Regions from separate parts of the Streptomyces sp. NPDC001604 genome, predicted to be linked through region 2. Evidence: riboswitches for the same ligand, from Rfam matches in the RefSeq annotation. Region 2 holds a riboswitch; each other region holds the start of a gene.

Region 1 (7,565 bases), on a different contig from region 2:
TCGGCGGCGGCGCCGTCTTCTTCGGCATGCGCCGTCGTGGGGCGAACAGCAGCCGCTGACGCCTCCCGCAGAACAACACCGCGGCCCGTCCCCGTATCCCGGGGGACGGGCCGCGGTCGTTCAGCCGAAGCTCGCCCGCTCCAGCCAGAACTCCAGCAGCTCCCGGTCGCCGAGGATCTCCAGCTCCGGGCTGTCCAGGGGCAGTCGGCGGTAGAAGGCCAGCAATACGGAGGTGAGCGGTCCGCGCAGGGCTACGGTCGCCTTCTCATGGCCGCGGCGCCAGCCGACGCCGTCCTCCCCGATCTCCACGATCCACTCGGCGTTCAGCCCGGGCCCGGTGTCGGTGGCATGCAGATGGATACTGCGGGCGGATCCCCGCAGCTCCTTGGCGGCCTCGTGCGGGTTCGTGCGCTGGATGTACTCCACGATCTCCAGCCACTCGTCGATCGCGTCCGCGGCGATGTCGGGGGCCACTTCGTACGGCAGGCCCGCGGCGAGCGTGGCGTCGGCGCGGTGCACGGTGATCTCGTGGGCCATGCGACGGGCCCAGAAGCCGGCGGTCTGGGGTTCCGCCCAGCCCCACACCTTCGCGTCGGGCCCGGCCTCGCGCAGCGCGGCCACCGCCAGCTCGCCGGCCTCGGCAAGCCAGGCGTCGAGGGCGGCGGCGTCACCCGTGGCCTCGGGGCCGTCGCCGCGCGGCACGTCTTCGTCGGGGATGTTCTCCTGCGCCCGGGTGCGCACCAGCGTCCCCGACCAGCGCAGGGCTCCGCCCATGTGCAGGACGAGCATCTCCAGGGTCCAGTCCGGGCAGGTCGGCACGGTCGCGGTCAGATCGGCGCCGCTCGTCACCACCGCCCTCAACTGCTCCACCTGGTGGGCGATCTCGTCGCAGTAGCGATCATGCTCAAGAAGTGTCATCCCGCGCACCCTATGCGGGATGTCCTCCACCGAGCACCACGATTTCCGCCGCGTCGAACTCCACCCCGACCGCGTCGCCTACCTCCGGCGCCTCCCGCAGCGCCACCGCCGCCTCGAGCCGCGGTGCCTCCTCCGGCTGCACCTGTACGGCGACATGGGTGCCCTTGAAGGTGCGTGCGGCCACGGTGCAGCGCAGGCCCTCGTCGGCGGGGACGAGCCGGACTCCGGCGGGCCGCACGAGCAGTGTGCGCGTGCCCTGCGGGGCGTCCTGGGGCACCGGCAGCTTGCCCCAGGGGGTGTCCGCGGCCTCGCCGCTCACCATGCCCTCGACCACGTTGTCGAAGCCGAGGAACCGGGCCACGAACTCGTCCGCGGGACGCTGCCACACCTCCAGTGGCGTACCGGACTGGGCGATCCGCCCGTCCCGCATCACCACGACCCGGTCGGCGAGCGCGAAGGCCTCGCCCTGGTCGTGCGTCACGGCGAGGACGGTGGTCCCCAACCGCCCGAAGAGTTCCCGGAGTTCGACGACGAGGCGCTCCCGCAGCGAGCGGTCGAGCTGGCCGAGCGGCTCGTCCAGCATCAGCAGCCGTGGGCGCGGCGCCAGCGCACGGGCCAGTGCGACGCGCTGCTGCTCACCGCCGGAGAGCGAGGCGACGGCCCGGCGTACGGCACCCGGCAGCCCGACGAGGTCCAGCAACTCCCGTACCCGCTCGTCCTGTTGAGGGCGCCCGGCGCCGTGCATGCGCAGCCCGAAGGCGACGTTGCCGCCCACGTCCCGCTGCGGGAACAGCTGGTGGTCCTGGAACATCAGGCCCACCTCCCGCTTGTGCGCGGGCACGCCCGACTGGTCGCGTCCGTCGAGCAGCACCCGCCCCGAGGACAGGGGCTGGAGCCCGGCAACCGCCCTCAGGAGCGTCGACTTGCCGCTGCCGCTGGGCCCGAGCACGCACACGATCTCGTGTTCGGCGACATCGAGGCCGACGGCGTCGAGCACGGCCCGCCCGCCGAACCGTACGGTCGCGTCCTCAAGGCTCAGCAGCATCTAGAACTCCCCGCTCCGGTCGGTGCGCAGCCGCTCGAGGACCAGCAGCGCCACCGCGCACACCACCATCAGAATCGTCGAAAGGGCCATCGCCTGGCCGTAGTTGAGATCGCCCGGCCGGCCCAGCAGCCGCGCCACGGCGACCGGCAGCGTCGGGTTGTCCGGCCGCGCGATGAACACGGTCGCCCCGAACTCCCCCAGGGACACCGCGAACGCGAACCCGGCCGCGATCAGCAGCGCCCGCCGCACCATCGGCAGGTCGACCTCCCGCCACACCCGCCACGGCGACGCCCCGAGCACGGCCGCCGCCTCCCTGAGGCGCACGTCCACGGCCCGCAGCACCGGCAGCATGGTCCGTACGACGAAGGGGGCGCCCACCAGCGCCTGCGCGAGCGGCACCAGGATCCATGAACTGCGCAGATCCAGCGGCGGCTTGTCCAGCGCGATCAGGAACCCGAAGCCGACGGTCACGGCGGAGACGCCCAGCGGCAGCATCAGCAGCGCGTCGAAGCCACGGACCAGCCGGCCCGCGTCCCGGCGCGCGAGCGCCGCGGCGGCCAGACCACCGATCACCACGGCGATCGCGGTCGCGGCGAGGGCGTACTGGAGCGAGTTGCCGACGGCCTGGATCGGCGGTACGAGGAAGGTCCCGCCGTCGTCGTGGGTCAGCGCCCGGTAGTAGCCGAAGCCGGAGGCGCCGAGGGACCGCTGCACCAGCACGGCCAGCGGCAGCACGAGCAGCACGAGGACCGTGGCGAGGACCCCGGCCAGCAGCGCCCACTGCCCGGCCCCGCGCGGCCGCCGCGCCGTGACGTTCGCGTCCACCAGCCGCAGGGCGCTCTCCCGCCGCCGTACGGTCCAGGCGTGCACGGCGAGGATCGCGCCGACGGCGACGAACTGGACGATCGTGAGCACGGCGGCGGTGGACAGGTCGAAGATCTCCGAGGTCTGCCGGTAGATCTCGACCTCGAGGGTGGAGAAGGCCGGGCCGCCGAGGATCTGCACCACGCCGAAGGAGGTGAAGGTGAACAGGAAGACCATCAGCGCGGCGGCGGCGACGGCGGGCCCGAGCGCCGGCAGGGTCACCTTCCGCCAGGCCCGCAGCGGCGACGCGCCCAGCATCCGCGCCGCCTCCTCCTGCCGTGGGTCGAGTTGCGCCCACAGGCCGCCGACGGTCCGTACGACCACGGCGTAGTTGAAGAAGACATGCGCCAGCAGGATGGCCCACACGGTGGTGTCCAGCCGTACGCCCCACAGCTCGTCGAGCAGTCCCCCGCGCCCGACCAGCGCCAGGAACGCCGTACCGACCACGACCGTCGGCAGCACGAAGGGGACGGTGACGACGGCCCGCAGCACCTGCTTGCCGGGGAAGTCGAGGCGCGCGAAGACATACGCGCCGGGGAGCGCGACCAGCAGCGTGAGTGCCGTGGAGGCGAGCGCCTGCCAGGTGGTGAACCACAGGACGTGCCGGATGTCCGACTGTGTGACGACGTCCGCGATCCGCCCGAACTGCCACTTCCCGTCGACCTTGAGCCCGCGCGCCACGATGGCGGCGACGGGCCAGGCGAAGAAGGCGGCGAAGAACGCGACCGGCACGGCCATCAGGCCGAGCCGCACCGCGCTCCCCGTGCGCCTATGGCGGACGGCTACTTCAGTACGAGTGACGTCCACGACTTGACCCACTGGTCACGGTTGGCGGCGATCCTGCTCGGGGTCATGGTCTCGGGGTCCTTGGCCGGCTGTCCGTACTTCACGAACTCCGGCGGCACCTTGGCGCCCTCGATCACCGGGTAGACGAACATGTTGAGCGGCATGTCCTCCTGGAACTCCTTGCCGACCAGGAAGTCGATGAACGCCTTCCCGCCCTTGGTGTTCCCGGCGTTGCTGAGCAGCCCGGCGTACTCGATCTGCCGGAAGCAGGTGCCGTACGACGTTCCGATGGGCGCGGTCTTCGGCTTGGGGTTGCCGTAGATGACCTCGGCGGGCGGTGAGGAGGCGTAGGAGACGACGAGCGGTCGGTCCGCCTTGGCCTTCTTGCCGCCCGCGGACCCCGAGAACTCCTCGTTGTAGGCCTGCTCCCAGCCGTCGACGACCTTCACGCCGTTCGCCTTGAGCTTCTTCCAGTAGCCCTGCCAGCCGTCGTCGCCGTACTTGGCGGCGGTGCCGAGCAGGAACCCCAGGCCGGGCGAGGAGGTGGAGGCGTTCTCGGTGACGAGGAGGTTCTTGTACGCGGGCTTGACGAGATCGTCGAACGACTGGGGCGGTGCCAGCTTGTGCTTGCTGAAGTACGCCTTGTCGTAGTTGACGCAGATGTCACCGGAGTCGATCGGGGTGACCCGGTGCTTGGCCTGGTCGACCCGGTACTGCGCCTGGATCCGGTCCGCGCCCTTCGCCTCGTACGACTGGAACAGCCCGTTGTCGAGCGCCCGCGAGAGCAGGGTGTTGTCGACGCCGAAGAAGACGTCGCCCTGCGGGTTGTCCTTGGTGAGGATGGCCTTGTTGACGGCCTGCCCGGCGTCGCCGCTCTTGAGGACCCTGACCTTGTATCCGGACTGCTTCTCGAAGTCCGCGAGGACGCTCTTCGAGACGGCCCACGAGTCGTGGCTGACGAGGGTGACGGTCTTGGAGCCGCCGGAGCCCGCGCTGCCGGACGACGACGAACCGCACGCGGACAACGTGACGAGACCGAGGCCGACCGCGGCGGCCACGAACGTCTTGGTGTGCACTGAATTCCTCCTGGCTGACCAGGAAGAGACGCGGCCCTGCCCGGGACCGCCGGAGAAGTCCGCCGGCTCCCGGGCAGGGCGCAACAGCTCGAGTGAAGACCGAACTTCCTACCCAGAATGACCTGGGCAAGGTTCAGAGGGTCTGCGGCCCGGTTGCCGCACTCTCAGCGCTGTGGCGCTCCCCTGTCGGAATATGAAGATGTACGTACGGGCTCAGGTTACCGCTCGGTGGCCGCGAGCTGGCCGCAGGCCCCGTCGATCTCCTGCCCCCGGGTGTCCCGGATCGTCACCGGCACACCGTGCGCGGCGATGGCTTCGACGAAGGCCTTCTCGTCCTCGGGCCGGGAGGCGGTCCACTTCGAGCCGGGTGTCGGGTTCAGCGGGATGAGGTTGACGTGCACGGGCTTGCCGCGCAGCAGCCGCCCGAGCCGGTCACCGCGCCACGCCTGGTCGTTGATGTCGCGAATGAGCGCGTACTCGATGCTGAGCCGCCGCCCGCTCTTCTCGACGTACTCGAACCCGGCGTCGAGGACCTCGCGCACCTTCCACCGTGTGTTGACGGGGACGAGGGTGTCGCGCAGCTCGTCGTCCGGCGCGTGCAGCGAGATGGCGAGCCGGCACTTGAAGCCCTCGTCGGCGAACCGGTGGATCGCTGGCACAAGGCCGACGGTCGAGACGGTGATGCCGCGCTGCGACAGCCCGAGCCCGTCGGGGGCGGGATCGGTGAGCGCCCGGACGGCCCCGACCACCCGCTTGTAGTTGGCGAGCGGCTCACCCATCCCCATGAAGACGATGTTCGAGAGCCGCGCAGGCCCTCCGGGCACCTCTCCGTCCCTGAGCGCCCGCATCCCGTCCACGATCTGGTGCACGATCTCGGCGGTGGACAGATTCCGGTCGAGCCCGGCCTGCCCGGTCGCACAGAACGGGCAGTTCATCCCGCAGCCGGCCTGCGAGCTGATGCACATGGTCACCCGGTCCGGGTAGCGCATCAGCACCGACTCGACGAGCGTCCCGTCGAACAGCCGCCACAAGGTCTTGCGCGTCGTCCCCTGGTCGGTCGACAGATGCCGTACGACCGTCATCAGCTCGGGAAGCAGCGCCTTCTGCAGCTTGCCGCGCGAACCGGCCGGGATGTCGGTCCACTCCGCCGGGTCGTGCGCATACCGCGCGAAGTAGTGCTGCGACAGCTGCTTGGCACGAAACGGCTTCTCGCCGATCTCGGCCACCGCTTCCTTGCGCTCGGCGGGCGTGAGATCGGCAAGATGCCGCGGCGGCTTCTTGGCTCCGCGGGGGGCGACGAAAGTGAGTTCTCCGGGCTTAGGCATGGCTGTACCAGTGTCGCAGATCCAATTGGGTGACCTGGGGCTGCGGGCCGGGGCACCTGTCGTTGGTGGTCGTGACCATGGTGAACATCAGGCTCCCGCAGGTCAGAGCATGCTGTACCGCAGCCCGGGGCGGCCTGCCTGGACAGGGCAGTGTGATGGCCGGCGCTCAGTCTCCTTCGGGTGAGCCGTCGGGCCTGTCCGTGCGCATGAGAATGCCGGGGCAGTCCGAATCGACTTCGCCCGTGTAGTGGTTTGGCCAGAAGTAGCGACTGGTGCGCGGCAGCGGCACCTCCACCAGTCGGCCGTCGTGCATCATCCACAGGCCGAAGCAGTCATCTTCCTCGTCGTGGATCAGTACCTGTACGGAGTGCGGGGAGGGCCACGGCTGCGACTCCAGGTCATCCAGCAGTCCGACCCAGCTACTCCGTCGCACGAACTCGGCGACCCAGCCATGCCCGGCAGCGGCGAATTGTCCAGACCACTTACGGTTGGGGTCGGGCCGGGTCAGCGGTTCCATGACCTCTTCTGCATTGCCGGCCAGCACGATGACCTCGGCGATTCTGCTCATGGCTGAGTATCACCGCAGGTCCGGGAGGAACCGCAAGCGAGTTCCCCGTTGGAATCCGCCATCCGCCATCCGCAAGCGGCACAGGCCCTCGATCCACGCCGCTGGTGCAGGTCGGGGGCCTTTTGATGCCGGATCACTGCCAGTTCTCCGGGCTCAGGGAGCCCTCCAGGAAGCCGGGGACGGATAAAAGGCCTGCCTAGGCGGTGGTGTGCTCCAGCTTGTCCTTGAGCAGTTGCTCGTTGCGCGGCATCTCCTTGCGGACCTGCGGGCGGACGACCAGCGGGAGCAGGATCTTGCCGATGCCGTGTCCCTCGAAGTCGAGGTCCATGGTGACGTGGGTACGGCGGCCGTCGTCGATGGGCGTGATCTCGCCGTGGAAGTTGCCCCTGACCGGGCCGTCGATCCCGCGCACGGTCCAGGAGCGCTGCGGCTCGAACTGGGTGCACTCCATGGTCATCGGGATGTCGCGGCGGCCCACATGGCGGGTGACGCGGACCCGGGATCCGAGTCCGAAGGGGCGGTCGTCGAGCTGTTCGGTGGCGACCGCACTCAGCTGCCACTCCGGCATGTGGGAGGGGTCGATGATGTACGCCCAGGCGTCCTCGGGACGGCAGTCCACGTCGAACTCCTCATGGATGGTGGACATGGCGCCTCCTCTTCGGGTTCGGGAGATCCCCTTTGAGGGCTTACATCGGAATCGTCCCACTCGGCCGACCGGCGCGCCATCGTCCGAAAAGCCTGGAGCCCCCGCCCTCGTAGGGGCGGGGGCTCCACATGTCACCGCAGGTCAGCCGGACCCCACGAACAGCACCATCAACAGCCACACCACCGGCGCCGTGGGCAGCAGCGAGTCCAGCCGGTCCATGATGCCGCCGTGCCCCGGCAGCAGCGTGCCCATGTCCTTGATGCCCAGGTCCCGCTTGATCATCGACTCGCCGAGGTCTCCCAGAGTGGCGCTGGCCGCGACCGCGAGGCCGAGGATC
Region 2 (7,565 bases):
AGGCCGTACTCGCCGTACCGGACGCCTTCGCCGACGAGATCTCCCTGGTAGGACCGCGTGAACGGATCGCCGAGCGCCTGGAGTTGTGGCGCAAGGGGCCCGTGACGGACCTGCTGGCCCTCTCCCCCGACTGGGAGTCGCTGCGGGTGCTGGCGGAGCTCAACTCGTAGCCGTCGGACAAACCCGTTCGGGTTTCATACAGGAATCGGCGGCAATCCGGAAAGTATGTCTCGATACAGCAGCGGCAATCGAGCCGGGGCGGTCATAGCGATCGTCGCCGACGTCATGGCCCTCATCCTGGGCCTGTGGATTTTGATGTACCTGTTGGACGCCAACCGTGCCAACGAGCTGGTGCAGTTCGTCCACAACGTGGCCAACTGGCTGGCCGGCTGGTCGCGTGACCTGTTCACCTTCGACAAGGCATGGGCCCGCGTGGTCGCGGGTTACGGCCTGGCAGCGGTGGTCTACCTGTTCATCGGCCACGCGATCGCCGGACGGATGACGCGGCACTGACCACCGACCCGGCTGCGCCCGAGGATCAGGCGCAGCAGTCCGGATCCAGCCCTCTCGGCAGCTGCTCCCCGCCGAACACCGTGCAGGTCGCCTCGTGGCCGCCGAGGGCGGCGACCGCGAGCAGCAGGGAGCCTGCCGTCCAGGTGGTCAGCTCGCGGGGCCAGATCGCCTTGTCCTCGAAGACGTAGCCCGTCCAGTACAGGCCGGTCTCGGGGTCCCGCAGGTGCTGGATCGACTGGAGGATGTCCAGCGCGCGGTCGGACTCGCCCATCGCCCAGAGGGTGAGGGCGAGTTCGGCCGACTCGCCGCCGGTCACCCATGGGTTGGGGACGACGCAGCGCACCCCGAGGCCGGGGACGACGAAGCGGTCCCAGCCCTCCTCCACACGGGTCTTGGCCTCGGCACCCGTCAGCGCGCCGCCCAGCACCGGGTAGTACCAGTCCATGGAGTAGCGGTCCTTGTCGAGGAACCGCTCCGGGTGGCGGCGGATCGCATGGCGGAGGGCGCCGACGGCCAGCTCCCAGTCCGGCTGCGGTTCTTCGCGCTGTTCGGCGACGGCGAGCGCGCAGCGCAGGGCGTGGTGGATGGAGGAGGAGCCGGTCAGCAGGGCGTCGGTGGTGAAGGTCCCGTCGTCCTCGCCCTTCCAGCCGATCTGTCCGCCGGGCTGCTGGAGCCGCAGCACGTATTCGACGGCCGCGTAGACGGCCGGCCACATGCGGTCCAGGAAGGTGTCGTCGCCCGTGGAGAGGTAGTGGTGCCAGACGCCCACCGCGATGTACGCGACGAAGTTGGTCTCGCGGCCGTGGTCGGTGACGTCCGCGAAGTCGCCGTCAGCGTAGGCCGCGTACCAGGAACCGTCTGTGTTCTGGTGCCGTGCCAGCCACTCGTAGGCCCGCTCGGCGGCCTCGTGCTCGCCCGCCGTGTCCAGGGCCATCGCGGCCTCGGTGTGATCCCAGGGGTCCAGGTGGTGTCCCCTAAACCACGGGATCGCGCCGTCCTCCCGCTGTACGGCGAGGATGCCGCGGACGGTCGCGGCAGCCTGCTCGGCGGTGAGGACCCCGGGCAGGACGAGGTGTTCTGTCCGGGGAGTGGTCACCGGGCGTCCACCGAGGGCAGGTGGGGCTTGGTCGCGTAGGCCACGAAGCTCTTGCCGATCAGGGGGTTGAGGGCCTGTTCGGCGACTCTGGTGGCCAGGGGCTTCTTCATGATGTCCCAGACCAGGAGCTTGTGGTACGCCTTCACCGGCAGCGCCTTGTCGTTGTCGACGCCGAACGCGCACTTCAGCCACCAGTACGGGGAGTGGAGTGCGTGCGCGTGGTGGGTGCCGTAGGGCTTGAGGCCCGCCTCGCGGATCTTGGCCAGCAGCTCGTCCGCCTTGTAGATGCGGATGTGGCCGCCCTCGACCTCGTGGTAGGCGTCGGACAGCGCCCAGCAGACCTTCTCGGGGCCGTAGCGCGGGACAGTGATGGCGATACGGCCGCCGGGCTTGAGCACCCGGACCATCTCGGCGAGCACGCCCTTGTCGTCCGGGATGTGCTCCATGACCTCGGAGATGATGACGACGTCGAAGGACTCGTCGGGGAAGGGCAGCGCCAGGGCGTCGCCCTCCATCGCCGTGGCGGTGGCGCCGGCCGGGGCCTCGCCCGCCTCCTTCATCGCGGCGAACCACTTCGCGACCTCGCGGATCTCCTCGCCGTTCTGGTCGAGCGCCACGACCTGGGCGCCGCGCCGGTAGCACTCGAACGCGTGCCGGCCGGCCCCGCAGCCGAGGTCCAGGACGCGGTCGCCCGGGGCGAGCGGGAACCGGGAGAAGTCGACGGTCAGCACGTGGCCCTGCTTTCGGGGTGGGGGGCGGCTAGTTCTTCTACGGCTTCTACGACGGCTTTCGGCTGTGGGGCCGCGCTGGGCGCCGGGGCCGGGGAGCCGGTGATGGCCTCGCGGTATCTGGCGACCGTTCCCTCGGCGGCGCGGGCCCAGGTGAAGTGCCGCAGGACGCGCTCGCGTCCGGCGCGGCCGAGCCGTAGCCGCAGCTCCGGATCGCCGAGCAGGCGGCTGAGGCCCGCGGCCAGGGCGCCGGGGTCACCCGGCGGCACCGCGAGACACGTCTCGCCGTCGCGGCCCGCGACCTCCGGGATCGCGCCGCCGGTCGTCGCGACGAGCGGCGTCCCCGTGGCCATCGCCTCGGCCGCCGGGAGGGAGAAGCCCTCGTACAGGGACGGTACGCAGGCGACCTCGGCCGAGCGGACGAGGTCGACCAGTTCGGCGTCCGAGATGCCCTTGACGAACTCGACGGCGCCTTCGAGGCCGTAGCGCTCCATGGCCTGGGCGACGGGTCCCTCGGTGGGGCGCTTGCCGACGACGACGAGGTGGGCGTCCGGGTGCTCGGTGCGGACCTTCGCGAGTGCCTCGACGAGGAAGACCAGGCCCTTGAGCGGGACGTCGGCGCTGGACGTGGTCACGATCCGGCCGGGCACCACGGGGACGGACGGGTCCGGCGAGAAGAGGTCGGTGTCGGCGCCGATGTGCACGACGTGGATACGGTCGTCCCGTACGCCGAGGTGGTCGATGATCTCGGCGCGCGAGGTGCCGGAGACAGTGAGGACCGAGGGCAGGCGGCGGGCGACGCGCTTCTGCATGCGGGTGAAGGCGTACCAGCGGCGTTTGCCCCAGCGCTGCTGCCAGTTCTCGGCGGCGTCCAGCTCCAGCTGCCGGTCGACGGTGATGGGGTGGTGGATGGTGGTCACCAGGGGGGCGCCGACATCGCCCAGCAGTCCGTATCCGAGCGTCTGGTTGTCGTGCACGACGTCGAAACGGCCGCGGCGGGCGCGGAGGTGGCGGCGGGCGCGCAGGGAGAAGGTCAGCGGCTCCGGGAAGCCGCCGGTCCACATGGTCGCGACCTCCAGCGCGTCGATCCAGTCGCGGTACTCGTCGCGCTTCGGGGTGCGGAAGGGGTCCGGGGAGCGGTAGAGGTCGAGGCTCGGCAGCTCGGTCAGGCTCAGGCGGCCGGCGTAGTCCTCGCCCTCGTCGAGCACGGGGTAGGGCTGGGAGCCGATGACCTCGACGTGGTGGCCGAGGCGGGCCAGCTCGCGGGAGAGGTGGCGGACGTAGACGCCCTGGCCGCCGCAGAACGGGTTCCCTTTATAGGTGAGGAGCGCGATGTGGAGCGGTCGCTCGCCGTCGGCGGCGAGGTCCTCCTGGGGACCCGCCTGACTGGCCTCAGCGGTCACTCTGGGCCCCCTTCTGCCTGCACTGTCCCGCGAGATTACGCCGGGACGCTAATCTAGAACAAGTTTCAGACTTGATCGTCCAGGAGGCTCTGAATCTACCGGCAGGTAGGGGCGCGGTGAGCAGTGGATCAGGTGATTCGCGCCACGGCGGTGGCCCTGCCAAACTCGGTGCGATCACCAGCCCTCACCGACTGTCACGGAACGGGATCCATGCCTGCGCAAGCGAAGGTGGCCAAGGTGGAAGCACGTACCTCGCAGCCGGCCTCCCCGCCCCTCACGGAGCGGCAGGAGGCGCGTCGTCGGCGCATCCTGCACGCGAGCGCGCAGCTGGCCAGCCGGGGTGGTTTCGACGCGGTGCAGATGCGTGAGGTGGCCGAGTCCTCGCAGGTGGCGCTGGGCACTCTCTACCGCTACTTCCCGTCCAAGATCCATCTGCTGGTCGCCACGATGCAGGACCAGCTGGAGCACATGCACGGCACGCTGCGGAAGAAGCCGCCGCAGGGCGAGACGGCGGCCGAGCGGGTCGCGGAGACGCTGATGCGGGCGTTCCGTGCGCTGCAGCGCGAGCCGCATCTGGCCGACGCGATGGTGCGTGCGCTGACCTTCGCCGACCGCAGCGTGTCGCCCGAGGTGGACCAGGTCTCCCGCCAGACCACCCTGATCATCCTGGACGCGATGGGCCTGGAGAACCCGACTCCCGAGCAGCTCTCCGCGGTCCGGGTCATCGAGCACACCTGGCACTCGGCCCTGATCACCTGGCTCTCGGGCCGCGCCTCCATCGCCCAGGTCAAGATCGACATCGAGACGGTGTGCCGGCTGATCGACCTGACGGATCCGGCGGCGTCCGAAAGGCCGTCGTAGCCGCACCGAACGGCCCGTCTCAGCCGACCGCCGCCAGCCCGCTCCAGCTCCGCCCTATCGCCGCGCCGTCCGCCCACTGTGTCAGCAGCCGTCGGGCGTCCTCCTCGGGGGCCGCGAGGGACACGGTCTGGGCGCCCGCCGGCAGGCTGCGGTCCTGCTGGTGGGTGCCCTCGCTGCAGCAGGCGCAGAGCACGCGGACGCTGCTGGCCGGTTCGGCGCCGTAGTCGTGCTCGCCGAACAGGTCGAGCAGGGCCCGCAGGTCGTCCGCCTCGCCGGCCGCCACGGTCACTTCCAGGGTGGGCAGTTCGGAGGCCTCGAAGAGGAGCAGTTCGTCGAAGACGGGGAAGGTGACGCCGTCGAGGATCCGCTCTCCCTTCGGCTCGCCGTCGTGCACGACGATCTCGCCGTACCGCCGCCCTCCGGTCACGGGTACGTTGACCACGCGCCCGCGCGTCGGGCACAGCCGTTCGATCCACACGACCTCGCGCCGGCCGCCGGTGTCGAGCCGCACGCAGGCGTTGCCGAAGCTGCCGACGATCTCGCCCTCGCCGTCGGGCAGGTCGATGCCGAAGCCGGCCCAGGCGTCGCGGGCCGTCGCCCAGTCGCGCTGGCTGGTCGCGGCGATGCCCAGGTTCCAGTACGCGGGGTCGCCCTCGCCGCGCGGCGCCCGGGCGGCGGCCTCGCGTCCGAGCTCGTACGCCTTCGCCCAGTTCCGCAGGAACTTGTGGGCGAGCGCGGCGTCGTACCACCAGTCGGCGCTCGGTTTCTCGTCCGGGAAATGGGCGAGCACCTGCTCGTAGAGGCCGGCGGCCCGCAGCCACTCCTCGGCCCCCCAGGCCTCACGGGCCTGCTTGATCAGCTGTCCGGCCTCGGACTTGCGCACGTTTCCCCGCCCTGCTCGCTCCTGTGGTGACCGCAGGAGCGTAGCGGGCACACAAAGGACCTACGAGACGGGTTCCCTTCGCCGGCGTTACCCGGTTCAGGTGGTGGAGGTCGCCTTTCAGTCGTGGACCTCGCGATCCACGGCCTTCCGGCCTCTCAGCCCGGACCGTCGACGTCGGTCCCGGCGGACTGACTGCTTCACGCCAGAATCGGCTACTCCGGTTCGGGCTCCCTCACTCGTCCCGTAGGCCAATTCCCAGAATAGAACATCAGACCGGGAATGAAACCCCTGAAATGGTACTTTTTCGGGCGCTAGTCCTCCGGCGGAAACACCGGCTCACCGCTCCCCAGCAACGTGATCACGATCGCCTCCACCGGGCAGTTCTCCGCCGCCTCCAGGACGCGTTCGTTGGCGTCGGTCTCCGGCTCGACGGGGTGCGACTGCATGGCGGAGTCGAGGCGGAAGGCCCCGGTCGCGCGGTGGACGCACTGGGCGGAGCCGATGCAGAGGGAGCGGTCGACCTCGACGTGCCAGCGGTCGCCCGCCCGCACGCTCGAAGCCGCTTTCGCGGGAGGTGTCCCCATCCGCTCAGCCCTCCCAGCCGGCCGGGAGGTGGATCATCTTGTGTTCGAGGTACTCGCCATAGCCCTCGGGGCCGAACTCCCGCCCCAGGCCCGAGTTCTTGTAGCCGCCGAAGGGGCCGAGCATGTCGAGGCTGAAGGTGTTCACCGAGTACGTGCCGGTGCGGACCTGGCGTGCGACCTCGATGCCGTGTGCCACGTCCGCCGTCCACACGCTGCCGCTGAGCCCGTAGTCGGAGTCGTTCGCGATCTTCAGGGCCTCGGACTCGTCGCCGTACGGGAGCAGACAGATCACCGGGCCGAAGATCTCCTCCCGGGCGATCCGCATCGAGTTGTCGACGTCGCCGAAGAGGGTCGGCTCGACGTACCAGCCGCGGTCCAGGCCCGGCGGGCGGCCGCCGCCGGTGAGGATCTTGGCGCCCTCCTCCTGGCCGATGCGGATGTAGTCGAGGTTGCGCTGCTGCTGGCGCCTGGCGACGAGTGGGCCGACCTGGGTCGCCGCATCGAGCGGGTCGCCGACGACCAGGGCGCTCGCCGCCGCCGCGAAGGCCTCCGCGAACTCGTCGTAGCGCGAGCGCGGCAGCAGGATGCGGGTCTGGGCCACGCAGGCCTGGCCGTTGTTCATCCAGGCCGCCGGGACCACGCCCGCGACGGTGGTGGCCACGTCCGCGTCCGGCAGCACGACCGCCGCCGACTTGCCGCCCAACTCCAGTGTCACGCGGGTGAGGTTGCGGGACGCCACCTCCATCACGCGCCTGCCCGCCGCCACCGAACCGGTGAAGGCGACCTTGTCGATCCCGGGGTGGCCGACCAGGTACTCGCTGACCTCGCGGTCGGCGGGCAGGATCGACAGCACGCCCTCGGGCAGGCCGGCCTCGCGGGTGATGTCGGCCAGGATGTAGGCGTCCAGCGGCGACTCGGGCGACGGCTTGAGCACGACCGTGCAGCCGGTGAGCAGCGCGGGCGCGAGCTTGGCGGCAGCGACGAACTGCGGGACGTTCCAGGGAACCACGGCAGCGACGACCCCGACCGGCTCCCGCCGCACCAGGATCTTCCCGAGCACGCCGTCGCGCCGCTCCTCGTAGGTGAAGTCGCGGGCGACGGTGATGGCCGCGTCCCACACCATCATCGCGCCGAGCGCCTGCGCGAGGACGCTCCAGGAGTAAGGGGACCCGTTCTCGGAGGAGATCACGCGGGCGATCTCCTCGTGCCGTACGGCGATCGCGTCCTTGATGCGGGTGACGACCTCGATCCGTTCGTCGAGGGTCATCCGCGGCCAGGGCCCCTCGTCGAAGGCACGGCGCGCGACGGCGACGGCCCGGTCGACGTCCTCCCGGGAGGCGTGCGGCACCCGCCCGATGACCTCCTCGGTGTGCGGCGAGATCACCTCGATGACGTCCTTGCCGAGGGGGTCGGTCAACTCCCCGCCGATGAACAGCTGTCCGTGTTCCACGAGCTCGGTCATGGCCGACTGCCTCCCCGGAGCGCCTGTCTCTGACG
Region 3 (7,565 bases), on a different contig from region 2:
GATGCGCGAGTCCGTACAGGCAGAGGTCATGATGAGCTTTCTCGTGTCCGAGGAGCTCTCCTTCCGCATCCCGGTGGAGCTGCGCTACGAGAGCTGTGATCCCTATGCCGTGAGGCTGACCTTCCACCTTCCCGGTGATGCGCCGGTGACCTGGGCCTTCGGCCGTGAGCTGCTCATCGACGGGGTGTGCCGGCCGTGCGGGGAAGGAGATGTGCGCGTCTCACCCGCCGAACCGGACTCCCTGGCAGAGGTCCTGATCAGGCTTCAGGTCGGCCGCGACCAGGCACTGTTCCGTGCGTCCACGGCGTCGCTCATCGCGTTCCTCGACCGCACCGACAAACTGGTGCCACTCGGCCAGGAGGGCTCCCTCGCCGACTTCGACGCCCACCTCGACGAGGCCCTGGACCGCATCCTGGCGGAGGAGCAGAGCGCGGGCTGAAACGGGACCGCGGGGGCCGACCGGAACGCTTCTGCGTGGGATGCGGAGGACGCAGTAACGCTTCTCCATGTCTCGACGTCTCCATGTGCCCGGCGGCTGGAGTCAGGTACCGCCCCGACCGTCTGTTCAGGCGTGCCTGAGTGGCCCTCGCCTCACCGCTTGCGCCGTCTGCCCCGCCCCGAGCGCACCGCAACAGGTGCTGCGCCCGCCGTGCCCGCCGCCTGCTCCGGTCCGGGACGGTCGGCCGCGACCACCAGTGCCGCGAGCAGCGTCGTCACCGGCACCGAGGCGACCAGGCCGATCGAGCCCACCAGGGTGCGTACGATCTCCTCCGCCACCAGTTCACTGTTGGCGACCGTCCCCACACTGCTCTGCGCGATGGAGAAGAGCAGCAGCAGGGGCAGCGCGGCGCCCGCGTACGCGAGGACGAGGGTGTTGACGACGGATGCGATGTGGTCGCGTCCGATACGGATGCCCGCCCGGTACAGCCCCCGCCAGCCCATCGACGGATTCGCCTCGTGCAGCTCCCAGACCGCCGAGGTCTGGGTGACCGTCACGTCGTCGAGGACACCGAGCGAACCGATGATGACGCCGGCCAGCAGCAGGCCGCTCATGTCGATCGACGGGTACAGGCCGTGGATCAGGCCGGTGTTGTCGTCCGTGTTGCCGGTCAGGGCGGCCCAGCCGATGAACTCGGAGCCGAGCAGGCCGATCAGGACGAGCGAGAGCAGAGTGCCCAGCACCGCCACGGAGGTACGGGCCGACAGACCGTGGCACATGTAGAGCGCGATCAGCATGATGGCGCTCGATCCGATCACCGCCACGAGCAGCGGATCCGAGCCCTGCAGGATCGCGGGCAGGATGAAGAAGGTCAGCACCATGAAGCTGACGGCCAGCGCGATCAGGGCCATCAGTCCGCGCATCCGTCCCACGACCACGACGGCGAGCGCGAAGATGCCGGCCAGCAGCGCCATGGGGAAGCGGCGGTTCACATCGGCGACCGAGTACTGCAGGTCCTTCGGCGCGGAGGGCTCGTATGCGGCGACGACCTTCTCGCCCTCATGCAGTTGCCGTGACTGGTCGGGCTGCACGATCTCGGTGAACGTACGGCCCTTGTCCTTGCCGGTGTCGACGCGGATCGTCGCCTTCTTGCAGGTGCCTTTCGCCTGCTGCTGGGCGGATGAGCCCTCGGCGGTGGAGGTGTCCCCCGTCGGAGTCTCGCCCGAGGCGTTCACCGACTTGCAGCTCACGCTCACGACCTTGGCGACCGTTGCCTGCTGGGTCTGCCGGTCGAAACCCACACCGGTGCGCTGGTGCGGCGGGGCGCCGCCGGGCCACAGGACCACGAGCCCGACCCCCACGGCCGCGGCGAAAGGGATGAGGATGGCGGCGATGACCTTGCGCAGGTGCATGGAGACGGGGGCCGCAGGACCGTGACTGTGCGAGTGACCGTGCCCGCCGGCGGAACCATGGCCGTGCCCCCGCCCGTGCCCGCCACCGGCCTGGTGACCGTGCCCCGCGCCGGCTCCCGGCCCGTGGTGGTGCCCGGCCCCGGAGCCATGGCTGCTGCCGCCTCCGGAGCCGTGCCCGGGGGGCGGCTCCGGAGGCGGGAACGGGGGCTGATGTGTCGTGGTCACCGCCAGATCATCGCAAGAACGACAGGGGCCCTCTGTTCAGCGCGCCCGAATTGACGCTAGCGTGGAGGCACCTTTGCACACGCGGGAGCTCGGAGCACCGGGCTGAGAGGGCGCTGACCTCCGTCCCAGCGATGTTTCACGTGGAACATCACCGAAGTCGAGTGATGTTCCCCACGAAACGTCGACAGACGGAAACCGCTGCGTCGACCGCCGAACCTGTTACCGGGTAATGCCGGCGTAGGGAGTAGGTCTCATGACCAACAAGGACGCACGCACGCCTGCCTCCAGCCAGGACGAACAGCCCATTCAGGGCGAACAGTCCCAGGAGGCCGGGAAGTCCATCGGCTGGCACAAGGCGTATGTCGAGGGCTCACGCCCCGATCTGCGAGTGCCGGTCCGCCAGGTGCATCTCACCAACGGGCAGTCGGTCACGCTGTACGACACGTCCGGCCCGTACACCGATCCGCTCGTCGACACCGATGTGCGCAGGGGGCTCGCCCCGCTGCGCGAGAACTGGATCATCGCGCGCGGTGACACCGAGGAGTACGCGGGCCGTCCCGCCCGTCCCGAGGACGACGGGATCAAGCACACCTCTCCACGAGGCGGTCTGCGCAACCTCGACGCGGTCTTCCCGGGCCGGCCGCGCCAGCCGCGCCGCAGTCGCGACGGCAAGGCGGTCACGCAGCTCGCGTACGCGCGCCGTGGGGAGATCACGCCGGAGATGGAGTACGTGGCCATCCGGGAGAACGTCTCGCCCGAGGTGGTCCGCCAGGAGATCGAGGCGGGCCGCGCGGTACTGCCGGCCAACGTCAATCATCCGGAGATCGAGCCGATGATCATCGGCAAGCGGTTCCTGGTGAAGGTCAACGCCAACATCGGCAACTCCGCGGTGACGTCCTCCATCGAGGAGGAGGTCGAGAAGATGACCTGGGCGACCCGCTGGGGCGCCGACACGGTCATGGACCTGTCCACCGGCCGCAACATCCACACCACGCGTGAGTGGGTGCTGCGCAACTCCCCCGTCCCCATCGGTACGGTGCCGCTCTATCAGGCCCTGGAGAAGGTGGACGGCCGGGCCGAGGAGCTGACCTGGGAGATCTACAAGGACACCGTCATCGAGCAGGCCGAGCAGGGCGTGGACTACATGACGGTCCATGCGGGCGTCCGTCTGCCGTACGTCCCGCTCACCGCGAACCGGAAGACCGGCATCGTCTCGCGCGGCGGCTCCATCATGGCCGCGTGGTGCCTCGCGCACCACAAGGAGTCGTTCCTGTACGAGAACTTCGAGGAACTCTGCGAGATCCTCGCCGCGTACGACGTCACGTACTCACTGGGCGACGGCCTCAGGCCGGGGTCGATCGCGGACGCCAACGACGAGGCGCAGTTCGCGGAGTTGCGCACGCTCGGGGAACTCAACCGGATCGCCAAGCGTTTCAACGTACAGACCATGATCGAGGGCCCGGGACACGTCCCGATGCACAAGATCAAGGAGAACATCGACCTTCAGCAGGAGATCTGCGATGAAGCTCCGTTCTATACGCTCGGTCCGCTGATCACGGACGTCGCGCCGGCATACGACCACATCACCTCCGGCATAGGTGCCGCGATGATCGCCTGGTGGGGCACGGCCATGCTCTGCTACGTCACGCCCAAGGAACACCTGGGCCTGCCCAACCGTGACGACGTCAAGACCGGTGTCATCACCTACAAGATCGCCGCCCATGCGGCCGACCTCGCCAAGGGGCACCCCGGGGCGCAGGAATGGGACGACGCGCTGTCCGACGCCCGCTTCGAGTTCCGGTGGGAGGACCAGTTCAACCTCGCCCTGGACCCCGACACGGCACGGGAGTTCCACGACGAGACCCTCCCGGCGGAGCCGGCCAAGACCGCCCACTTCTGCTCGATGTGCGGGCCGAAGTTCTGCTCGATGAAGATCTCCCAGGACATCCGCCGCGAACACGGCGGGAGCCGAGCGGAGATCGAGCAGGGCATGGCCGAGAAGTCGAAGGAGTTCGCGGCCGCGGGCAACAGGGTGTACCTGCCGATCGCGGACTGACGTAAGCCGGTGTGAGTGGCTCCGCTCCTCCGACATGGAGGACGGTCCCGCTCTTCGGAGTGAGGTGCCGTAGGGCGGAGCCGTCGGTGGAATCGGTGTTCGGCTTGCGCTCCCCCTGCGGGCCCTGACGGGCCTTTCTGATGCGGGGGGCGCAAGCCGACGGTTACTCCGGCTGGTGTTCCGGGCCCCCGAAGTCCGGGCTGGTGTAGTCCGGGCTGGTGAAGCTCGGGCGCGGGCCGGGGGTCGAGCCGTCGTCCGGGCTGCTGAAGCCCGGCCGGTCGTAGCCGAGGTGGGGCATGCGGCTGGTCGACGTCGGCGGAGTGGCGGTGTGCAGCGCCGCGGCGGTGCCGGGGTCGGCGAGTGCCTCCCTGAGGAACGGCATGATGCCGCGCTCCAGGAGTGCCTGGCGCCAGGCTTCCCTGGCCAGGGCCACTTCCTCGCTCAGCTCGCCGTACGGTCCGGACTCGAGCGAGGGCTGGTTGCGCAGGGCGGTGAGCAGCAGCCCGACAGCGGCGACGAGGATCGCGGCCGCGGTCATGGCACCGAACACCCAACCCGCGGTGATCATGGTCTTGCCGAACACCTGTTTGGGCTCCAGCGACTTGATGATGTACCCGACGAGCAGGAAGATCACCGCAGCTGTTCCGGCGAGGACGGGGGTGAGGACGGCGGCGACGGCTACGGCGCCCGCGCCGGCCGGCTCGGCGGCCTCGCCGAGGGTGGTGGCGAGCCCCACCGCCCCCGCGCCCGGCTCCGCTGAGCCGGATTCACGGGTGGACGGCGGGGTGGACGGCGCCGGCTGGCGCAGTTCCTCGCGAACCTTCACGTAATGCTGGTACTCGGCTGCCGCTGCCACCGTGATGAGTGCGGTGGCGTTGAGCGCCATCGTGCGCAGCTGTTCGGGGTTGAGCCGCTCGCCGACAGCGGCAAGCTCCGGGCGGTTTGGGGCGGAGCGCAGCGCCTCATCGAGGACCCGCTCGTACTCCTGGCGGTCCTCGCTCAGCAGGTGCTGCGGAACGCTGTTCATGTGCATCCCCCGATGCTCCGTAGGGCTTGGGGCTCGCATGCCAACGAGCCGTCGGGCAGAAACGGAGGGGAGCCTGCTACGGATAAGCCGATGGTAGAGCGGCGACGGCACACGGTGACAGGGGGTTTGAAGAAATTGGGCCCTGGCCTGCGCCGTTTATCGCGGTTCCGCCATGGGGGAACGCCTGCCCTGTGAACGTTCAGATATCCAGTGGCAGTTGCTGGACCAGCAGCTTTCCGGCCATGGTCACTCCGCCGTCCATCGCGATGGCGAGTCCCTCGGCGTAGACGTGCGGTCCTTCGACCACGGGCCCCGCGCTGTCCTCGCCCTCCTCGGAGCCGACCTCGCCCAGCAGATACGGAATGGGGCTGTGACCGTGAACAATCCGCGTGCCGCCGTACGTATCCAGCAGGGAGCGTACGGCGTCTGCGCCGCCCTCGTCGCGGAAGGAGAACCGCTTGGTGAACTTGCGGAACAGATCCCAGCACTCGTCGGCGTCGTTACGCGTGAGTGTTTCGCGGACGGTGTCGTTGACCGCCTCGATCGAGTCGCCGTAGTCGAGGTAGGCGGTGGTGTCCGAGTGGACGAGCAGATAGCCGTCGACCTCCTCGACGGCGTCGAGGCGGGCCATCCACTGCAGATGGTGGTCCTGGAGGCGGTCCATGTCGGTCTTCTGGCCGCCGTTGAGCAGCCAGGCCGCCTGGAAGGTGGCGGTGCCCGCACCGGAGTTGACGGGGGTGTCGCCGAACCGCTTGGCGCCCAGCAGCAGCAGCTCGTGGTTGCCCATGAGCGCCTTGCAGTAGCCGCCGGCCGCGGCCGCCTCCGCGGACAGCCGCATCACGAGGTCGATGACGCCGATGCCGTCCGGGCCACGGTCGGTGAAGTCGCCGAGGAACCACAGCCGGGAGGTGCCCGCGCACCAGTTGCCCGCGGAGTCGACGAGGCCCTGCTCCTGGAGGGCGGCCACCAATTCGTCGAGATAGCCGTGCACATCACCCACGACGTACAGCGGGCCGGCGCCGTCGGTCTGCTGGGGGATGGGGAGGGACGCGGGGTCGACGGGCACCTGAAGAGTGTCACCGCGGTTGATGACCGGCAGGTCGCGCTGTGTCGGGGTGTACCCCTCCGGGTGGTCGGCCGGCTCCTCGACGGGTCTGGCGACGTCGCCGGGGTATGTGCTGTGGCCGTACGGACCGGTCTCGTGGACATACGCCGGTACCCGGAAGTCGCGCAACGTCGCCGTCCGCTCCGTCTCGGGTCCCTGACCGGCCCCCTGAGTCATCAGACCCCTCCACCATCGCGCCGCATCTGCACCGCTTCGGACTGCCTGGTCGCAGCGGCCCGCGGTGTCGTGGGCCCATCATAGGAATGCCGATCGCGCCATGTGATGACCCAGGGGTGGTGAATCGGAGGAAGAGTCCAGTTCACCGCGGCTTTCGCCCCGATTGGGCAGGGCTTCGACCGTCTGCTGACGGCCTTGGTTCTACTCCTCTTCGGGCGACCGCGGCGCGCTGACGGTCGTACGCGGCGGGCGTCGCTGGGACGAGGTACGCACGATCAGCTCCGTCGGTATCACCTGCTCGACCGGTTGGTCCGATTCGACCCCCTCGATCGCGTCGATGAGGAGCTGCACCACGGCCGTGCCGATGCGGCGCGGCTTCAGGGAGAGCGTGGTGATGGGCGGTTCGGTGTTGGCGTACACGGTGGATTCGCTGCAGCAGACCAGAAGCAGGTCGTCCGGCACCCGCAGGCCGTAGCGTCGGGCCGCGGCGAGCAGGTCGGTGCCGTTCGGGTCGAACAGGCCGTAGACGGCGTCGGGCCGGTCGGGGCGGGCGAGCAGCCGGTCGGCGGCGACGGCGCCCGCGCACGGGTCGTGCGCCGGGTAGGCCTCGTACACCGGGTCCTGTCCGACGCGTTCGCACCAGCGCAGATACGCCGTGGTCGACAGGTGGGTGTACGTGTCGGTCGAGGTTCCCGTCAGCAGTCCGATGCGGCGTGCGCCGGCGTCGGCCAGGTGGTCGAGGATGCCGAGTACGGCTGCCTCGTGGTCGTTGTCGACCCAGGCGGTGACCGGGAGCGAGCCGGCGGGACGGCCGTCGGAGACGACGGGCAGGCCCTGCCGGACCAGTTCGCTGACCACCGGGTCCTGGTCGGAGGGGTCGATGACGACCGTGCCGTCCAGCGCGACGTTCGACCACACGTCGTGGCGCGAGGTCGCGGGCAGGATCACCAGGGCGTAACCGCGGGCGAGCGCGGCCGAGGTGGCGGCGCGTGCCATCTCGGCGAAGTAGGCGAACTCGGTGAAGGTGAAAGGTTCATCCCCGTATGTCGTCACGGTCAGGCCGATGAGTCCCGACTTGCCGGTACGGAGGGTTCGGGCCGCCGCCGACGGGCGATACCCCAGCC
Region 4 (7,565 bases), 250 kb from region 2:
GTGCCCAGGGAGGCGGTGTACCGGACCAGGTCGAGACCGGGGGCGTGGCGGCCGGGCTTGGTGGGGGTCGGCCAGCAGGGTCCGGTGCAGAAGTAGTCGACGCCCTCCTGGGCGGCGGCAGCGGCGGCCTCGGACTCGGCATGGGTGGAGCGGCCGATGAGGACGTCCCCGCCGAGGATCGCGCGGGCCGCGGGGACCGGGAGGTCGCCCTGGCCGAGGTGGAGCACGTCGGCGCCCGCGGCGTGTGCCACGTCCGCGCGGTCGTTGACGGCGAGCAGCCTGCCGTGGCGGGCGCAGGCGTCGGCGAAGACCTTCAGGTGCTCCAGCTCCTCGGCGGCCTCCATGCCCTTGTCGCGCAACTGCACGATGTCGACCCCGCCCGCCAGGACGGCGTCCAGGAACTCCGGCAGGTCGCCCTGGCGCCTGCGGGCGTCCGTGCAGAGGTAGACGCGGGCGTCGGCGAGCTCGGCGTGTGCGGCGGTGGCGGTGTCGGGCATGACGAGGGTCCCCCGTGGGTGTCGTTCCTGGTCGGCGGCGTACGGGCGGCGGCCGGCCGCGGCCGTCGGTTGCTGCGGCCCGCACCGGTTTCTGCGGGCCGCACTCAGCCACGGCCGCGGCCCTGCCTGCGCGGACCCCGGCCCGTACGCCGGACGGTGTTCGGTTCAGCCTGTTCGGATCAGACGGCGAGCGCCTGGGCCCGGCGCTTCACCTCCGTACCGCGATTCTCGCTCAGCGCCTGCGCGGGGGTGCCGGGCAGGCTGTCGTCGGGGGTGAAGAGCCACTCGATCATCTCTTCGTCGGTGAAGCCGTCGTCCCTCAGGAGCGTCAGGGTGCCGGTCAGGCCCTTGACGACCCTCTGCTCGGCCGCGTCGATGAATGCGGCGGGCACGTGCAGAGCGCGGTTCTCACCTCGGCGTACGGCGATGAGCTGGCCCTCCTTGACCAGCTGCCGCACACGCGTCACCTCGACATCGAGCATCTCTGCGATGTCGGGCAGGGTGAGCCAGGCGGGGACGAGAGCATCGATCTTTGCGTCAATCTCGGTCACGGGGTCAAGCCTGCCATCCCGCACTGACAGTCGGAAGCCAGAAACGTCCGACCTGGGGCTTCACCCCCTGTCGTGGCCGCCCTTCTGCGTACTACGCCGTGGCCGTCTTCAGGGGCCGCGCCGGGTCCGCCAGCAGTTCGGGGTCCATCGGGGTGCCCGCCTCGATCAGCCGTCTGCCCTGCGCGAGGTCCCTCGGCCTGCCGACCGCCAGCAGGGCGACCAGGCGGCTCTCGCGCAGCCAGCAGACGGACCAGGCGGGGCCCGAGGGGTCGCCGCGCCACAGGGTCGTGTCGGCTGCGCTGTGATGGCCGGCGTACTGGACGAAGCGGCCGAACTGCTCGGACCAGAAGTACGGGACCGGGTCGTAGACCGCCGGGGGCTCGCCGGTGGCCTCGCCGATGATGTTCGCGGCCACCGTGCGCGGGCCCTGGAGGGCGTTGTCCCAGTGGTGGACCAGCAGGCGCTCGCCGTACCGTCCCGAGGGGAAGGAGGCGCAGTCGCCGACGGCGTAGACGTCCGGTGCCGAGGTGCGCAGGTGGGCGTCGGCCACGACTTCGCGGTTCGCGCCGAGTTCGATGCCGGCGCCGGCCAGCCAGGCCGTGGCGGGGCGTGCGCCGATGCCGACCACGACGGCGCCCGCGGGCAGCCGGTAGCCGTCGTCGAGGACGACCGCGCCGGGCTCGATGTGCGCCACGCGCGCGTGCGTACGCAGTTCGGCGCCCGCGTCGGCGTACCAGGCGGCCATCGGCGCGGCCACCTCGGCGGGCAGCGCACCGGCGAGCGGCCGGTCGGCGGCCTCGACGACGGTCACCGCGCAGCCCGCCTCGCGCGCGGCGGTGGCGAACTCCGCGCCGATCCAGCCCGCGCCGACGACCACGATGTCGTGCTGCCTGGCCAGCACGGGCCGCAGCCGCTCGGCGTCGTCCAGGGTGCGCAGCAGATGCACCCCGGGCACGCCCTCGGTGCCCGGCAGCGTCATCGGTTCGGCGCCGGTCGCGAGGACCAGGACGTCGTAGGGCACGGGTCCGGCCTCGGTGTCCAGCTCGTGCTCGCCGGGGCGCACGCCGAGCACCTCGCACCCCAGCCGCAGTTCGATGCCGAGCGCCTCGAAGTCGACGTCGAAGGCGGAGCCCTCGGACTTGCCGAGCAGCACGGCCTTGGACAGCGGCGGCCGGTCGTAGGGCTGATGGGGTTCGGCGCCGATCACCGTCACGGTGCCGGTGAAGCCCTGTTCGCGCAGGGCGACGGCCGTCTGGACACCCGCCATGCCCGCGCCGACGACGACCACGCGCCGCGCCGGTGACGTGCTTTCTTCCCGCGTCTGCTCGCTCACCTGATCACCATAGACAACTGACAATTCGTCAGTCAGGAGTCGTGTTCAGTGACCTGCTCCACAACACTGGTCCCGCTGCCCGACTGCGACTCCCACTCCCAGGTCTCCTCCAGCCGCACCCGCCCGTCCGGGAGCTCCACGACAGCCGAGACGCAGTGCCCCGAGGAGGTCGTCCCGTCACGCTTCAGCTGGACGTACCGGAAGTCCAGCCGGTCACCTGACCGAGTACCCACCAGATGCCCGCGCACGACGTCGCCGCCCGCGTACTCGGCCCAGATCTCGCAGCCCTGCTCGTGGTACCTGAACCCGGGTCCGGGTACCCACCTGACCTGGGGCCTGGTCGGCGACGGGAGCGAGGACGAGGCCGTCCAGGGAACGGGGCATGACGGAAGGCTCCCTTACAGAGGCGCGGCGGCTCGGGCTAGGGTGGCCAACGTACAAGCACTCGCGGGAGCCCGGACGCACCGGGCTGAGAGGGAGGCTGGCGGCCTCCGACCGTACGAACCTGATCCGGGTCATGCCGGCGAAGGGAGGGGCTGGACGCCCATGTCGTCACGTACGTCAGACGTCCTCGTCATCGGGGGCGGAATCATCGGCCTGGTCACGGCCTGGCGGGCCGCGCAGCGCGGTTTCGCCACGGCCGTCGTGGACCCCGAACCGGGCGGTGGGGCCGCCCAGGTGGCCGCCGGGATGCTGGCCGCGGTCACGGAACTGCACTACGGCGAGCAGACCCTGCTCGGCCTCAACCTGGAGTCCGCCCGCCGGTACCCGGCCTTCGCGGCCGAGCTCAGCGACCTCACCGGCCAGGACCTCGGCTACCGCCAGTGCGGCACGCTCGCCGTCGCCCTGGACGCCGACGACCGCGCCCATTTGCGCGAACTGCACGCGCTGCAGCGTGAGTCGGGCCTGGAGTCGGAGTGGCTGTCGGGGCGCGAGTGCCGACGCCTGGAGCCGATGCTCGCACCGGGCGTGCGCGGCGGCCTCCGGGTGGACGGCGACCACCAGATCGACCCGCGGCGACTGGCACGCGCGCTGGTGGCCGCGTGCGAGCACGCGGGCGTGGTCTTCCACCGCACCTGGGCCGAGCGTTTCCATGTCGTACGGGACCGGGCCTGCGGCGTCACCACGACCGACGGCACCGAGCTGGGCGCGGGCCAGGTGGTGCTGGCCGCAGGCAGCCTCAGCGGACGGCTGCCGGGCGTCCCGGACGACGTCCTGCCGCCCGTGCGGCCGGTGAAGGGGCAGGTGCTGCGGCTGACCGTGCCGAAGCGGTATGCGCCGTTCCTGAGCCGCACCGTGCGCGCCGTCGTCCGCGGCAGCCATGTCTACCTGGTGCCGCGCGAGAACGGCGAGCTGGTGATCGGCGCGACCAGCGAGGAGCTGGGCTGGGACACGACGGTCACCGCGGGCGGGGTGTACGAGCTGCTGCGCGACGCACACGAGCTGGTCCCCGGGATCACCGAGCTGCCGCTGACGGAGACGCGGGCCGGACTGCGCCCCGGTTCTCCGGACAACGCGCCCATGCTCGGCCCGACACAACTGCCCGGTCTGCTGCTGGCCACCGGCCACTACCGCAACGGCGTCCTGCTCACCCCGGTCACCGGCGACGCCATGGCGCACGTCCTGGCCACCGGTGAACTCCCGGAGGAGGCACGCCCGTTCACCCCCAAGCGTTTCGCGCTCCTGGAGCAGCCCGCATGAACATCTCCGTCAACGGAGAGCCCAGGGAGTTCGCTTCCGGCACGGCTCTCGACACCGTCGTACGCGCGCTGACCCCGGCACCCTCCGGAGTGGCCGCCGCCCTGAACGAAACCGTCGTCCCGCGCGCGCAGTGGCCGTCGACGTCCCTGCGTGAGGGGGACCGCGTCGAGGTCCTCACCGCCGTCCAAGGAGGCTGACCCATGGCCGACGACCCCTTTGTCATCGGCGGTACGTCCTTCACGTCCCGCCTGATCATGGGCACCGGCGGTGCCCCCAGCCTCGATGTCCTCGAGCGGGCGCTGGTGGCGTCCGGCACGGAGCTCACGACGGTCGCTATGCGGCGCGTGGACCCCTCGGTGCACGGCTCGGTGCTGTCCGTCCTGGAGAAGCTCGGCATCCGGGTGCTGCCGAACACGGCGGGCTGCTTCACCGCCGGGGAGGCCGTGCTGACCGCCCGCCTCGCGCGCGAGGCGCTCGGCACCGACCTGATCAAACTTGAGGTGATCGCCGACGAGCGCACCCTGCTGCCGGACCCGATCGAGCTGCTGGACGCGGCCGAGACCCTGGTCGACGACGGTTTCACCGTGCTGCCGTACACCAACGACGACCCCGTCCTCGCCCGCAGGCTGGAGGACGTCGGCTGCGCGGCGATCATGCCGCTGGGTTCGCCCATCGGCTCCGGGCTCGGCATCCGCAACCCGCACAACTTCCAGCTGATCACCGAGCACGCGCGCGTGCCGGTGATCCTGGACGCGGGCGCCGGCACGGCCTCGGACGCGGCGCTCGCGATGGAGCTGGGGTGTGCGGGCGTGATGCTTGCCTCAGCGGTGACGCGGGCGCAGGAGCCGCAGCTGATGGCCGAGGCCATGAAGCACGCCGTGGAGGCGGGCAGGCTCGCGTACCGGGCGGGCCGCATCCCGCGCCGTCATTTCGCGGAGGCGTCCTCGCCGCACGAGGGGCGTGCGCACCTGGATCCCGAACGCCCCGCGTTCTGAACGCGCGTTCGACAGGATCCGGAAGCCGGTGCGACCTCCGTCACAGCTCGGCTGCAGTCCCGCTCCGATCTCACCCGAACCGGCAGCCCTGTCAGTCACGGCTCGTACACTCACCTGCGTGGATACGACCCTTCAGGACCCTCTGGTCGGGCAGGTGCTCGACGGGCGCTATCGCGTGGACGCGCGGATCGCGGTCGGCGGGATGGCCACGGTCTACCGGGCCCTGGACACCCGCCTCGACCGCGTGCTCGCGCTCAAGGTGATGCACCCCACGCTCGCGGCCGACGGGACCTTCGTCGACCGGTTCATCCGCGAGGCGAAGTCGGTCGCAAGGCTCGCCCACCCGAACGTGGTGCAGGTCTTCGACCAGGGCACCGACGGGTCGTACGTCTATCTCGCCATGGAGTACGTCGCCGGGTGCACCCTGCGTGACGTGCTGCGCGAGCGCGGGGCGCTGCAGCCGCGCGCCGCCCTGGACATCCTGGAGCCGGTGCTCGCCGCGCTCGGCGCCGCGCACCGTGCCGGGTTCGTGCACCGCGACATGAAGCCGGAGAACGTGCTGATAGGGGACGACGGCCGGGTCAAGGTCGCCGACTTCGGCCTGGTGCGGTCCGTGGACACGGTCACCAACACCACCGGCAGCGTCCTCGGCACCGTCTCCTACCTGGCTCCCGAGCAGATAGCGCACGGCACGGCCGACCCCCGGGTCGACGTGTACGCGTGCGGTGTCGTCCTGTACGAGATGCTGACCGGCGACCGGCCGCACGGCGGGGACTCTCCGGCAACGGTCCTCTACAAGCACATCCACGAGGACGTCCCGCCGCCGTCGGCCGCCGTGCCGGGGCTGGCGCACCGACTGGACGAGCTGGTCGCCTCGGCGACCGCCCGCACCCCCGACCTGCGCCCGCAGGACGCGGTGGCGCTGCTCGCGCAGGCCCGCGAGGTGCGCGCCGCGCTCAGCGCGGACCAGCTGGACGCGCTGCCGCCGCAGGCCTTCGCCGCGGACCATCGGAACATCTCCGAGGACCGTACGAGCGTGATCCCGCGCGCGCTGACGGTGCCGCGTCCGCTGCCGGTGAACGAGGACGACGGCGGGATCCACCGCACCAGCCTGCTGGAGACTCCCCCGCCGCTGCCGCCGCGGCGCCGTGGCGCGCGCTCCCGGCGCGGTCCGCTCGCGGTCCTCGTCGCCGTACTGCTGATCCTCGGGGTCGGCACGGGCGTGTGGTACATCAACTCCGGCCAGTTCACCAAGGTCCCGTACGTGCTGGCGAAGACCCAGACGCAGGCCACCCAGCAGCTGCAGAAGGCCGGCCTCGACCTCGGCGCGGTCAAGCACGCGTACAGCGACACGGTGCAGCGGGGCACGGTCATCAGCTCGGACCCCTCACCCGGCACCCGCATCCGCGACAACGGGTCGGTGGCGCTCACCATCTCCGACGGCCCGGAGACCGTGCGGGTGCCCGACGTGTCGGCGCGGACGCTGGCCGAGGCGAGGGCCCGGCTGAAGAAGAGCGGGCTGGAGCCGGGCATGGTCACCCGGGAGTTCAGCGAGGACGTCCCCAAGGGCTCGGTGATCTCCACGACCCCCGAGGCGGGCACCAAGCGGCACGCGGGTTCGGCGATCGCGCTGGTCGTCAGCAAGGGCAGCCCGGTGGACGTCCCGGACGTCACGGGTGAGGACCTGGACAGTGCGAAGTCCGACCTGGAGGACGCCGGCCTGACGGTGAAGGTCGCCGCCGAGCGGATCAACTCCGAGTACGACAAGGGCCAGGTCGCGGCGCAGACGCCCGCGGGCGACAGCCAGGCCGCCGACGGCGACACGGTGACGCTGACGCTGTCCAAGGGACCGGAGATGGTCGAGGTCCCGGACGTCACCGGCGACAGCGTGGACGACGCGCACAAGGCCCTGGAGGATGCCGGCTTCAAGGTCGAGGAGGACCGTGGTCTGCTCGGCCTGTTCGGCGACACCGTCAAGAACCAGTCCGTGAAGGGCGGGGACACGGCGCCCAAGGGGTCGACGATCACCATCAAGATCCGGTGACGGAGCAGGTCGCAGCGCATGACACCCTGAACGGGTGAAGAGTCAGCAGTCCCGCAACCCCGTCGGCGGCCACGTCCCCGTGGCCGGCGGCCTCCACTCCGTCGGTCTGTCCTACGCCCACGATCTCAAGGCCGAGACGGTGCAGGTCTTCGTCGCCAACCCGCGTGGCTGGGCCACGCCCGCCGGCAATCCGCGGCAGGACGAGGAGTTCCGCGCGGTGTGCGCGGCCGAGTCGATCCCGGCGTACGTCCACGCCCCGTACCTGATCAACTTCGGCTCGCACACCGAGGCGACCGTGGAGAAGTCGGTGGAGTCGCTGCGGCACTCGCTGCGGCGCGGGCGGGAGATCGGGGCGCTCGGCGTGGTCGTGCACACGGGCAGCGCGACGGGCGGCCGGGACCGGTCCGTGGCCCTGAAGCAGGTACGGCAGTACCTGCTGCCGTT

Evidence for each region. A riboswitch is a leader RNA that binds a small molecule or an ion and turns the genes downstream of it on or off. The one in region 2 is predicted to bind thiamine pyrophosphate.
Region 1: another riboswitch for thiamine pyrophosphate. It lies ahead of ACFY1E_RS23105 (thiamine ABC transporter substrate binding subunit); the one in region 2 lies ahead of ACFY1E_RS01220 (tetratricopeptide repeat protein).
Region 3: another riboswitch for thiamine pyrophosphate. It lies ahead of thiC (phosphomethylpyrimidine synthase ThiC); the one in region 2 lies ahead of ACFY1E_RS01220 (tetratricopeptide repeat protein).
Region 4: another riboswitch for thiamine pyrophosphate. It lies ahead of thiO (glycine oxidase ThiO); the one in region 2 lies ahead of ACFY1E_RS01220 (tetratricopeptide repeat protein).

The regions. Positions count from the first base shown of each region.
Region 1 is NZ_JBIAUY010000008.1:146,907-154,471, forward strand. It holds gene ACFY1E_RS23085 (LAETG motif-containing sortase-dependent surface protein) at 1-59, shown strand, start outside; gene ACFY1E_RS23090 (maleylpyruvate isomerase family mycothiol-dependent enzyme) at 121-918, opposite strand; gene ACFY1E_RS23095 (ABC transporter ATP-binding protein) at 929-1,963, opposite strand; gene ACFY1E_RS23100 (ABC transporter permease) at 1,964-3,565, opposite strand; gene ACFY1E_RS23105 (thiamine ABC transporter substrate binding subunit) at 3,610-4,689, opposite strand; TPP riboswitch at 4,777-4,884, opposite strand; gene rlmN (23S rRNA (adenine(2503)-C(2))-methyltransferase RlmN) at 4,908-6,014, opposite strand; gene ACFY1E_RS23115 (hypothetical protein) at 6,181-6,582, opposite strand; gene ACFY1E_RS23120 (SRPBCC family protein) at 6,779-7,228, opposite strand; gene ACFY1E_RS23125 (phosphatidate cytidylyltransferase) at 7,370-7,565, opposite strand, start outside.
Region 2 is NZ_JBIAUY010000001.1:251,713-259,277, forward strand. It holds gene ACFY1E_RS01190 (LLM class F420-dependent oxidoreductase) at 1-170, shown strand, start outside; gene ACFY1E_RS01195 (hypothetical protein) at 226-513, shown strand; gene ACFY1E_RS01200 (prenyltransferase/squalene oxidase repeat-containing protein) at 539-1,609, opposite strand; gene ACFY1E_RS01205 (class I SAM-dependent methyltransferase) at 1,606-2,340, opposite strand; gene ACFY1E_RS01210 (glycosyltransferase family 4 protein) at 2,334-3,740, opposite strand; gene ACFY1E_RS01215 (TetR family transcriptional regulator) at 3,951-4,601, shown strand; gene ACFY1E_RS01220 (tetratricopeptide repeat protein) at 4,621-5,484, opposite strand; TPP riboswitch at 5,541-5,728, opposite strand; gene ACFY1E_RS01225 (ferredoxin) at 5,796-6,068, opposite strand; gene ACFY1E_RS01230 (aldehyde dehydrogenase) at 6,073-7,530, opposite strand.
Region 3 is NZ_JBIAUY010000002.1:682,214-689,778, forward strand. It holds gene ACFY1E_RS08400 (SsgA family sporulation/cell division regulator) at 2-439, shown strand; gene ACFY1E_RS08405 (YibE/F family protein) at 592-2,076, opposite strand; TPP riboswitch at 2,148-2,337, shown strand; gene thiC (phosphomethylpyrimidine synthase ThiC) at 2,330-4,132, shown strand; gene ACFY1E_RS08415 (hypothetical protein) at 4,296-5,165, opposite strand; gene ACFY1E_RS08420 (metallophosphoesterase) at 5,359-6,441, opposite strand; gene ACFY1E_RS08425 (LacI family DNA-binding transcriptional regulator) at 6,643-7,565, opposite strand, start outside.
Region 4 is NZ_JBIAUY010000001.1:4,274-11,838, forward strand. It holds gene thiE (thiamine phosphate synthase) at 1-497, opposite strand, end outside; gene ACFY1E_RS00025 (Rv2175c family DNA-binding protein) at 677-1,048, opposite strand; gene ACFY1E_RS00030 (NAD(P)/FAD-dependent oxidoreductase) at 1,140-2,381, opposite strand; partial or broken gene ACFY1E_RS00035 (hypothetical protein) at 2,414-2,765, opposite strand; TPP riboswitch at 2,819-2,930, shown strand; gene thiO (glycine oxidase ThiO) at 2,928-4,082, shown strand; gene thiS (sulfur carrier protein ThiS) at 4,079-4,279, shown strand; gene ACFY1E_RS00050 (thiazole synthase) at 4,283-5,077, shown strand; gene pknB (Stk1 family PASTA domain-containing Ser/Thr kinase) at 5,196-7,121, shown strand; gene ACFY1E_RS00060 (deoxyribonuclease IV) at 7,156-7,565, shown strand, end outside.